Regions from separate parts of the Telluria sp. LT2P34 genome, predicted to be linked through region 2. Evidence: predicted binding sites of a transcription regulator. Region 2 holds the regulator's gene; the other holds the start of a gene.
The links. Region 2 encodes sigma-54, which starts transcription at its own class of promoters, with help from an activator protein. Its sites were predicted from a motif close to TGGCANGNAANCTGCTTT; they were not measured.

Region 1 (5,447 bases), on a different contig from region 2:
GCGCTCGGCGTTTTTCAGGGTCTGGCGGCGACGGTAATCGTCCGGCACCTTGTCGGTCTGGCCGTGGGTGACTTCGATATAAAAGCCGTGCACCCGGTTGTACTCGACGCGCAGGTTGGCGATGCCGGTGCGGGCGCGCTCGCGCGTCTCCAGGTCGACCAGGAACTGGCCGGCGTTCTCCGACAGCGCGCGCAGTTCGTCGAGTTCGGCGTCAAAACCGCGTGCGAACACGCCGCCGTCACGCACCATTGCGCTCGGCTCTTGCGCCACTGCGCGCGTGAGCAGGTCGAGGCAGGGCACCGGGGTATCGATTGCATCGTGCAGCGCGCGCAGCAGGCAGGAGTCGCCCGGAATGAAGCAGCGCGCCACCTGCTCGCGCAAGGCCGGCAATTGCGTCAGGCCGTCGCGCAGGCAGGCCAGGTCGCGCGGGCGCGCCGAGGACAGGGCGATGCGCGTGGTGATGCGCTCGATGTCGGGCACTTGCCCCAGCGTGCCGGACAAGCCGGGGGCGGCGTCGCCCTGGGCCAGCGCCTCGATCGCCTCATGGCGCGCGCGTGCAACCGACTGGTCGCGCCGGGCGTGGTGCAGCCAGTGGCGCAGCAGGCGCGAGCCCATCGCCGTGCGGCAGGCGTCCAGCAGCGAAAACAGGGTCGGCGACTCCTGGCCGCGGATGGTTTCCGTCAGCTCCAGGTTGCGCCGGGTGGCGGCGTCCAGGCCGATGAATTCGTTCTCGCTTTCGACCGCGAGGCTGTTGACGTGCTGCAGGCCGCGTCCCTGGGTCGCCTGCGCATAGCGCAAGAGCGCGCCGGCCGCGCCGAAGGCGGCGCCCAGGCCATCGGCGCCGAAGCCGGTGAGCGTGGCGACGTTCAGCTGCTCGACCAGGGCGCGGTGGCCCTTGACTACATCGAAATGCCAGTCGGGCACGCGCTGGGTGTGCGCGAAGTGATCGTCCTCGAGCAGCTCGCCACTGTCGGCGCGCAGGATCTCGGCCGGGGCGATGCGCTCGAGCTCCTGCGCCAGGCGCGCCGCCACCGCACGCGGCTCGCCCGAAAATTCCATCAAGCGCAAGGCGCCGCTGGCCAGCGACAGCCAGGCCAGGCCGGTGGTGACGCTCTTGCGGTTCGGCAGGCTGCACACGGCCAGCAGCGAACGCTCGGCCTTTTCGGGCAGCAGGTCGGAATCGGTCAGGGTGCCGGGCGTGACCACGCGCACTACCTTGCGCTCGACCGGCCCCTTGGACAGCGCCGGGTCGCCGATCTGCTCGCATATCGCACACGATTCGCCGAGTTTCACGAGTTTGCCGAGGTAGCCGTCGAGCGAATGGAAAGGCACGCCGCACATCTTGATCGGGTTGCCGTTCGAGGCGCCACGCGCGGTCAGCGTGATGCCGAGAATGCGCGCGGCCTTTTCGGCGTCTTCGTGGAACAGCTCGTAGAAGTCGCCCATCCGGTAGAACACCAGCATGGTCGGGTAGTCAGCCTTGATGCGCAGGTATTGCGCCATCATCGGCGTGACTTTTTCGGATAGGCTGCTCTTGGCCGCGGCGGCGTTGATTTCGTTGGGGACGGTGGTCATTTCTGTGGAGTTCGCTAAGGCAGGGCTTTGCCGAGCCAGGAACGACATTTTAACCCCATCGGCTGGACGGGAGCTGACGGACTGGCAATTACCTTGACCGTGGCTTCAGCCATTCCATTCCCAGGTCGTCGGGCTCGTCGTCCGGCGCGGTGTCGCGGATGCCGCGCCCGGACAGGATGCGCCGGATGATGCTTTCCGGGACGGCGACCTCCTCGAGATAGTCGCGCGCCAGCTCGGCGCCGTGCGCCTTCTTCAGCCCGAGCGCGACATCGACCAGGTGCTCGCGATGGAGGTCGTTGCGGCGTTCCAGTTGGATGTGGGTCATGGACGCTCTCCTGGTGGAAGGTTGAAAGGGTCACCCTTATTGTATAGATGAGGCTCCCATAGGCGCACACGCTTCGTCGTCGGCTGCAAAATCTCTCGAGCTGCGCTATTTCGGCCATTAGCTAGCACACTCCGCGCTTTGTCGACGCTTCTTACACTTGCCTTATCCTCCTTGCATGAAGCTGGATAAGTCCATGATTTGTCAGAAAATTTCGCACATGGCGCAAAAATTGCTTAAATGACCATGTCCATAACAAGGAGTGCAAATGAACCTAGCTGCCCGTCGTCTTGCTGCGGTAATCCTTACCTTCCTCGCATGTGCCAGCGCCTCGGCCGCCGTAGTGGCCACGAATAATGTCTATGGCATGGTCGACGGTAGGGAAGAAACACGTGCATTAAACGTGACCGAACGCGGTCGCGTTACCGACGTGAACATCACGGTCGAATTCTCGAAATGCGACGATCCGCCGATCGGGCCGATGGGCGATGCCTGCATCGGCCGCGGTTCACCCTTCGAGAACGAATTTTCACTGGTCCTGACCGGGCCGGATGGGCAGTCGGTCATCCTGGTGGAGGCCTTCGCCACCTACGAGGCCGGCTCGCCCGGCAGTGGCGCCGGCCGCGTCAGCGTCACTTTCGACGACGAAGCCTTGCAGGCCGCCGGTCCGCGCGTGCAGGAAGGCAGCTTCCGTCCGGCGGAATCACTGGCGCTGTTCGACGGCATGGATTTGTTCGGCAGCTGGACGCTGTTCCTGACGGATCTCTCCAATGGCGACCCGCTTGAATTCTTCTCGGCCTCGCTGGACATTGCCTTCGAACCTGCCGAAGTGGCGGAGCCGGCCACGCTGGCGATGCTGGGACTGGGCCTGGGACTGATGGGGATGCGCGCGCGCCGCCGGCGCTGATCTGCGTCGCGTCAGCGCGACACGATCAGCTTCACACCAAGCGCAATGAACACCCCACCCGTGAGCCGGTCCAGCCATTTGCCGGCGCCCGGCTTGCGTTCCAGCCAGGCGCCGACTGCTCCCGCGAAATAACCGAGCAGCCCGAACAGGACCGCTGCCTGCACTGTAAACGTCACGCCGAGCGCCAGCATCTGGGCCGCGACATTGCCGTTGGCGGGAATCACGAACTGCGGCAGCAGCGACAGGAAAAACAGCACCACCTTCGGATTGATGGCGTTCGCCAGCAAGCCCTTGGCGAACAAGTTGCGCAGCGATTGTTGGGGGGCGTCCGGCTTGCCAGCGGCCTGGCCGCCACTGCTGCGTAGCGCGTTGTATCCCAGCCAGAGCAGGTACAGGCCGCCCCCCACGCGCAGCGCCGTAAACGCCATCGGCGATGCTGCGATCACCGCGCTCACGCCGATCACCGCCAGCAGCGTGTGGCTCAGGCAGCCCAGCGCGCAACCCAGGCCGAACACCATGCCCTGCTTGCGGCCTTTCGACATGCCCAGGCCGAGCACCATCAGGTTGTCGGGGCCGGGTGAAGCGGTCAGCAGGATGGCAGCCAGCAGGAAGCCAAAAAATTGTTCCGGTGCGAGCATGGACGTTTTATTGCGACGCCTCTGCTACCCGCTGCGCGATGTGCGCCAGCGACGCATCGACCTGGTCGATCAGGATCAGGCACAAATCCCCTTCGGAGAGGCGGGCAAGGGCGCGGTCGATCGCGACGAACTCGCCGTCGATCTCCTCGACATGGCTGGTGCGCGTGGCGCCGCTCAGGCCCCGGCGCAGCAGGGCGACCACTTCGCCGTCGGGCCGGCCGCGCTGGCACTGGTCCTGGTAGAGCAGCACGTCGTCGAAAGCCGCGCCGAGGATCTGCGTTTGCTGCGTGATGTCCTGGTCGCGGCGATCTCCCGCGCCGCTGATCACGACCAGGCGCCGCTTGGCCGGCATGTTCTCCACCGCCGACACCAGCGCCGCAATCGCGTCCGGATTGTGGCCGTAGTCGGCGATCAGGGTCGCGCCGCGGTAATCGAAGACGTTGAAGCGCCCTGGTGCATTGTCGCTTTCGCCGACAAAGGTTTTCAGGCCGAGGCGGATCTTGTCCCAGTCGAGACCCACGGCCCATGCCGCCGCCACCGAGGCCATCACGTTCTCGACCTGAAAGCCGATCACGCCGCCGCGCGTGATCGGCACTTCAAGCAGGGTAATCCGGGTTTCCATCTTGCCCTGGGCGCAGACCAGGAAGCCGTCTTCCACGAACACGACGCGCCGGCCCTGGGCGCGGTGCATGGCGATGATCGGATGGCCGCCGTCCTGGGCGAAATAGGTGACGTCGCCTTTCGTGTTTTCCGCCATTGCGGCCACCGTCGGGTCGGCCGCGTTGAGCACGGCCATGCCGCCCTCGATCACGTTCTGCACGATCACGCGTTTCAGCACCACGAGGTCTTCCAGCGTGGTGATGTAGTTCAGGCCGAGGTGGTCGCCGGCGCCGATGTTGGTCACCACGGCCACCTGGCAGCGGTCGAAAGCCAGGCCTTCGCGCAGCAGGCCGCCGCGCGCGGTCTCGAACACGGCCGCGTCGACGTCCGGGTGCAGCAGCACGTTGCGCGCGCTGCGCGGTCCGCTGCAGTCGCCGCTGTCGATGCGGCGTCCCTCGATATAGACGCCGTCGGTATTGGTCATGCCGGTACGGAGGCCCGAGCTGGTGAGCAGATGCGCGATCAGGCGCACGGTCGTGGTTTTCCCATTCGTGCCAGTCACGGCCACGACCGGGATGCGGCCGTTGTCGCCATCCTTGAACATCATGTCGACGATGGCGCCGCCGATGTCGCGGCCCTTGCCGAACGAGGGCGACAGATGCATGCGCAGGCCCGGCGCGGCGTTCACTTCGACGATGCCGCCGTTCTGCTCCTCGATCGGTTTCAGGACGCTGTCGCACATCAGGTCGACGCCGCAGATGTCGAGGCCCACCATGTGCGCCGCCGCGATCGCGCGCGCCGCCACTTCCGGATGCACGTCGTCGGTGACGTCGGTGGCGGCGCCGCCGGTGGACAGGTTGGCGTTGTTGCGCAGGGTGACACGGCGCCCCTTGACGGGCACCGAGTCTGCTTGCAGCCCCTGCTTGGACAGGCTGCCCAGGGCGATGTCGTCGAAGCGGATCTTGGTCAGCGAGGTCGAGTGGCCGTTGCCGCGGCGCGGGTCGAGATTGACCTGGTCGACCAGCTCGCGCACCGTGTGGACGCCGTCGCCGACCACCATCGGCGGATCGCGGCGCGCGGCGGCGACCAGCTTGTCGCCGATGACCAGCAGGCGATAGTCGTGGCCCGGCAGGTAGCGTTCGACCAGGATGTCGTCGCGGAACTCGCTGGCCGAGTGGAAGGCGGCCGCGATCTGTTCTCTGGTCGTGATGTTGACCGTCACGCCCTTGCCCTGGTTGCCGTCTTTCGGTTTTAGCACGACCGGCAGGCCGATCTCCTGGGCGGCGAGCCAGGCGTCGTCGGCATCGACGGCAACCCGCCCGAGCGGCACCGGCACGCCGGCGGCGTCCAGCAGGCGCTTGGTCAGTTCCTTGTCCTGGGCGATGGTCTCGGCGATCGCGCCCGT
Region 2 (5,447 bases):
GGCCCCGGGCGTCGTCTCGATCAGCGCGTTCAGTTCAGCCAGCTGGGCGCCCGGCACGAACACGTCGGCCAGCCCCACATATACAGCGTCGGCGGCGCCGATCGTGAGGCCGGTGAGGCCCAGGTAGTTGCCCAGTTGCCCAGGCGCGTGCGACAGGAAATGGCTGCCGCCGACGTCCGGGAACAAACCGATGTTCACTTCCGGCATCGCCATTTTCGTGCGGTCGGTGACGATGCGCAGGCCGGTGGCGGGTCCGCCCTGGGCTATGCCCATGCCGCCGCCCATCACCACCCCGTCCATCAGCGCGATATACGGCTTCGGATAAAAATGAACCAGGTGGTTCAGCGCGTATTCTTCCGTAAAAAAGTCTTCCAGCAGTGCGCTGCCGCCGGTCGGCGCCGCGTGGCCCGCCTCGTGGAAGAAGCGGATGTCGCCGCCGGCACACAAGGCTTTTTCGCTGCTGCTGGTGATCACGACGGCCTCGACCGCGGCGTCGTCGCGCCAGGCAAGCAGGGTTGCGCTCAGGCGCCGCACCATGGCGAGCGACAGCGAGTTGAGGGCCTTGGGGCGGTCGAGGGTAATCACGCCGGTGCCGTTGGCAACGCGGGTCAGGACATGGTCGGTCATGGTGGTTGGGCTTGTGGGAAAATCACCATTCTACCAACTGAAAAGGGCGCCTTCCGGCGCCCTTATTAGACGGTGCTTCGTTGCCGATCAGGCAGCAACAGCCTCTCCGCCTTCAGGTCGTCGCTTGAGCGACTCGTGACTATGGTTTTGCATGATGCTCTTGTACTTCATGACTTGGCGATCGAGCCTGTCCATCAGCAAGTCGATCGCGGCATACAGATCTTGCGCCACACTTTCCACGTGCACCATCTTCCCCGAGACGCGCAGGTTGATTTCGGCTTTTTGCCTTTTGTCTTTTTCGGTGAGGTTGTCGATGGCGAGGATGACGTGGGAGTCAATCACTTGATCGAAATGGCGGGTGATGCGTTCCAGCTTGTTCTGTACGTATTCACGGATGGCGGGTGTAACGTCGAGGTGGTGACCGCTGATAGTGAGATTCATACACACTCCTTTGAAAAAGAAACGGCTCACACAGCGCGCTTGGGTCGCGCGTGGCTGGCCGCTGTTACAAGGATTTGCGGAGACTGACTGGAGGAATTTTAAGTGCCTCGCGGTATTTCGCAACCGTTCGGCGCGCGATGACCATTCCTTGTTCACCGAGCATTTCCGCGATCTTGCTGTCGGATAATGGGTTCCTTGGGTCTTCTGCTCCTGTCAGTTGCGCGATGAGCGCCCGGATCGCCGTCGAAGAGGCTTCGCCCCCCGCTTCGGTGGCGACATGGCTTCCGAAGAAATACTTCAGCTCAAACATGCCGTGCGGGGTTAGCATGAATTTCTGAGTGGTTACGCGAGAAATGGTGCTCTCGTGCAGACCTAGTGTATCAGCAATCTCGCGCAGCACAAGGGGACGCATGGCAACCGCGCCATGGCTGAAAAAGTTGCGCTGACGCTCGACGATGGCCTGCGAAACACGCAGGATCGTGTCGAAACGCTGGCGCATATTTTTGATCAGCCACTTCGCTTCCTGCAACTGCGCGCTCATCTGTCCTTCGCCCTTGCCCTGCTTCAGCAGTGCCGCGTAGACATTGTTCACGCGCAGGCGCGGCATCACTTCGCCATTCAGCGTCACGCTCCAGCCGGTGCCCGTCTTGCGCACAATGACGTCCGGCACCACGTAGTCCGAGGTGCTCGACGCAAAAGCCGCACCCGGATGCGGATTGCACTGGCGAATCACGGCTTGCGCTTCGCGCAGGTCTTCGTCATCGCAATCGAGCGCCTTTTTCAGCTTGTTGAATTCGCGCTGGGCGAACCAGGTCAGGTAGCCCTCGACGATCTTCAGGGCCATGCGCCGCGTGACCATCGGCACGCCCGGCATTTGCCGGATCTGCAGCGCCAGGCACTCGCTGGCGCTGCGCGCGCCGACGCCGACCGGATCGAGGCTTTGCACCAGCGCCAGCGCGCAGCGCATTTCGTCCATGTCCACTTCCAGCTCTTCGGGCAGGCGCGCCAGGATTTCGTCGAGCGGTTCGTCGAGATAGCCGTTGTCGTCGATGGCGTCGATCACCAGTTCGGCCAGCGCGCGGTCGCGCACGCTCGCGCCCGTGACCCGGATCTGCTCCGACAGGTGCTCGCGCAGCGTGACGCCGATAGCGCCCAGCTGGGGGCGGCCATCGTCGTCGCCGTCGCTGCCCGGCGCGCGCGGCGCGTCGCCCCAGTCGGCATCGGCCTCGCCGCGCTCGACCTCGCCGCCGCCCTCCGCCGCATCGGCGCCCTCTGCCGGGGCCGCGGGTTCTTCTCCGCCTGGCGCCGGCGCATCCGGCGGCTGGGCGGGCGCGTCGTTGATGGCGCCGTCGGACAACAGGCGCACGGAATTGTCGAGCGGGTCGTCGATCCGCTCGAGCAAGGGATTATCCGACAGGATCTGCTCGAGCTCCTGCTGCAGTTCGATCGTGGACAGCTGCAGCAGGCGGATCGACTGCTGTAGCTGCGGCGTGAGCGCCAGGTGCTGCGAAGTCCGTAGTTGCAGGGATTGTTTCATGATACCTACATGCGGAAGTGTTCGCCGAGGTAGACACGTCGTACCGATTCGTCGGCGATGATGTCGTCAGGGCGGCCCGAGGCCAGCACGGCGCCCTGGTTGATGATGTAGGCGCGGTCGCAGATGCCGAGCGTTTCGCGCACATTGTGGTCGGTGATCAGGACGCCGATGCCGCGCTCCTTCAGGAAGCGCACGATGCGCTGGATCTCGATCACAGCGATCGGGTCGACGCCGGCAAAGGGTTCGTCGAGCAGCACGAAGCGGGGATTGGTGGCCAGCGCGCGTGCGATCTCGACGCGCCGCCGCTCGCCGCCCGACAAGGACAGCGCCTGGTTCTCGCGCAGCTTCTCGATCTGCAGTTCGGCCAACAGCGAATCGAGCCGCTCGTTGATCGCCGCCTTGGTCAGCGGCTTGCCCTCATCGGTGCGCTGCAGTTCCAGCACGGCGCGGATGTTGTCTTCCACGGTCAGCTTGCGAAACACCGACGCTTCCTGCGGCAGGTAGGACAGGCCCATCACCGCGCGCCGGTGGATCGGCAGGCTGGAAATGTCGGCGCCGTTGATTTCGATGGTGCCGGCGTCGGACGGCACCAGGCCGACGATCATGTAGAACGAGGTCGTCTTGCCGGCGCCGTTCGGCCCGAGCAGGCCGACGACTTCGCCGCAGCCCACTTCGAGCGACACGTCGCGCACGACCAGGCGCTTGCCGTAGCTTTTCTGCAGGCCCCGTACGACCAGGGTGCTGCGCGTGTCGCGGTCATCCTTCATTATTTTTTTCCTGCCGCTACCGCGGGCGCTGCCGTACGGCGCGGCGCGATGATCAGGGTGCCGCGCCCGCCGCCGGCCTTGGTCTGGCCGCTGGCGTCGTTGCGCACGGCGGCCACTTCGCGCCGGTTGTCGTAAGAGATGAAGGGGCCGACGAGTTCATTCGTCATGCGCCCGCCTTCGAGTTCCTTGACGACCGCTTTCGAGAACAGCTTGACCACCTCTTCGCGCTCTTCATATTCGATGCGCTCGGCCTGGCCTTCCATCCACAGGTCCGGCCCGCCGTCGCGCTTCTGGCGGAAGGTCGCCACGCGCCCCGGATTCGACGTCAGCGTCACGCTCATATAGCCTTCCGGCGTTTCCCGTACCAGCGCGCGGTCCGATTTCAGGGTCAGCGTGCCGCGCGTGACGATCACATTCCCGGTCAGGATGCGCGTCTGCGTCACTTCATCGACGTCGAGCGAATCGAATTCGACCACGGCCTGCTTGAGCGAGTCCGCCTTCTCGGCCGATACCGACAGCGACACCAGCGAAAGGAAAGCGGCGGCGAGCACATTGCGGAGGATGTTCTTCATATGTTCTTGTTCCTGTTATGGGGTAGGTGCGGAGCGGGAAGCGGCCGCGCGGCGCGGCGGATAGACGATCCTGCCGCGTCCGCCGAGGTGCATCTTCTGGGTCGGATTCTCGGCATGCATGCCCACCGCGTCCACCTGCGACGCGCCCAGCGTCATGCGTACCGGGAGCCTGGTCTTGATGATTTCGTCGTCGGCCAGCACGGTCAGCGCCTCGGTCCGGGCATGCAGCGCTTCGCTGGTCGGCGTGGCCGGGCGCCTGACGTCGACCTTGCCCATCAGTTCGACGCGGTTCTCGCCATGGAAAACCTGGCCGCGCTCGGCCCGCACCGTCATGTTCGGGCGGCCCGGGGCCATGCTCTGCACCACGGGCCGCGTCACTTCGGACACATCATTTTTCGGATGGTGCACCAGGCGCGCGCCGGACATCACGTAGCGCGGCGAGCCGGCCTCGGTCATGCGCACGAAACTGAAGTTCTCGACGATGTAATCGGGCTCGTCGAGTCCGGGGCCTTTGGCGACCTGGTCTTCCGACTGGATCGCCTGCAGCAGCCAGAAGCTGCCGAACGCGAAAAACACCGCGGTGAGCATCAGCCCCAGCGTGCGCCAGCGGTGCGCGGTGCGTTTGTTCACGTAAGTCGCCATACGAATCGAAGATGAGCTTTACGCAAAATACGGGGCCAGGGCCTGTTCATAGCTGCCCTGGGCGCGCATCACGAGGTCGCACACCTCGCGCACGGCGCCGCGGCCGCCGCCGGCGCGGGTCACGTAATGGGCGCGGTGCTGCACTTCGGGGTGGCCGCTCGGAACCGTCACCGCGAAGCCGACCTTGCTCAAGAGCGGCAGGTCGATCACGTCGTCGCCGATATAGCCGCATTGCTCGCTGGTGAGGCCGGTCTTGGCCAGCAGTTCCGTGAACGCGATGCGCTTGTCGTGGAAGCCCTGCCAGACATGGGTGATGCCCAGGTCCCGGGCACGGGCATTGACGATGGGCGAAGTACGCGCGCTGATGATGGCGGTGGCGACGCCCGTCTTTTGCAGCAGCTGGATGCCCAGGCCATCGAGCACGTTGAAGGTCTTGGTTATTTCACCGTCCGCGCCGTAAGTCAGGCTGCCGTCGGTCAGGATGCCGTCTACGTCGAAGATCATGACCTTCACACGCGCGGCGCGTTTGATATGTTCAAGCTCAGTGATCAACACACTCATCAGATTACCTTTGCCCGGGTCAGGTCGTGGATGTGCAGCGCGCCGACCAGCACGCCGTCGCTGTCGACCACCAGCATCTGGTTGATGCGGAATTCTTCCATGATCGCCACCGCGTCCACCGCCAGCTGGTCGGGATGGACGGTGCGCGCGCCGGCATGCATGACGTCGCGAATCAGGAGTTTGCTGAAATCCTGCTCGCGTTCGATCAGGCGGCGCAGGTCGCCGTCGGTGAAGACGCCCAGCGGATGCATGGCGCCATCGACGACGGCGGTCATGCCCATGCCCTTCTGGCTCACTTCG

Region 1: the regulator sigma-54 is predicted to act here: its motif matches at 2,119-2,136, upstream of AC56KZ_RS06020 (PEP-CTERM sorting domain-containing protein).

Annotation. Positions count from the first base shown of each region.
Region 1 covers NZ_JCASIN010000002.1:32,874-38,320, reverse strand. The annotation lists gene mutS (DNA mismatch repair protein MutS) at 1-1,575, opposite strand, end outside; gene AC56KZ_RS06025 (hypothetical protein) at 1,664-1,900, opposite strand; gene AC56KZ_RS06020 (PEP-CTERM sorting domain-containing protein) at 2,301-2,804, shown strand; gene AC56KZ_RS06015 (LysE family translocator) at 2,816-3,442, opposite strand; gene cphA (cyanophycin synthetase) at 3,450-5,447, opposite strand, start outside.
Region 2 covers NZ_JCASIN010000007.1:16,861-22,307, reverse strand. The annotation lists gene AC56KZ_RS17315 (enoyl-CoA hydratase/isomerase family protein) at 1-627, opposite strand, end outside; gene hpf (ribosome hibernation-promoting factor, HPF/YfiA family) at 715-1,068, opposite strand; gene AC56KZ_RS17305 (RNA polymerase factor sigma-54) at 1,133-2,605, opposite strand; gene lptB (LPS export ABC transporter ATP-binding protein) at 2,611-3,372, opposite strand; gene lptA (lipopolysaccharide transport periplasmic protein LptA) at 3,372-3,944, opposite strand; gene lptC (LPS export ABC transporter periplasmic protein LptC) at 3,960-4,574, opposite strand; gene AC56KZ_RS17285 (KdsC family phosphatase) at 4,605-5,090, opposite strand; gene AC56KZ_RS17280 (KpsF/GutQ family sugar-phosphate isomerase) at 5,147-5,447, opposite strand, start outside.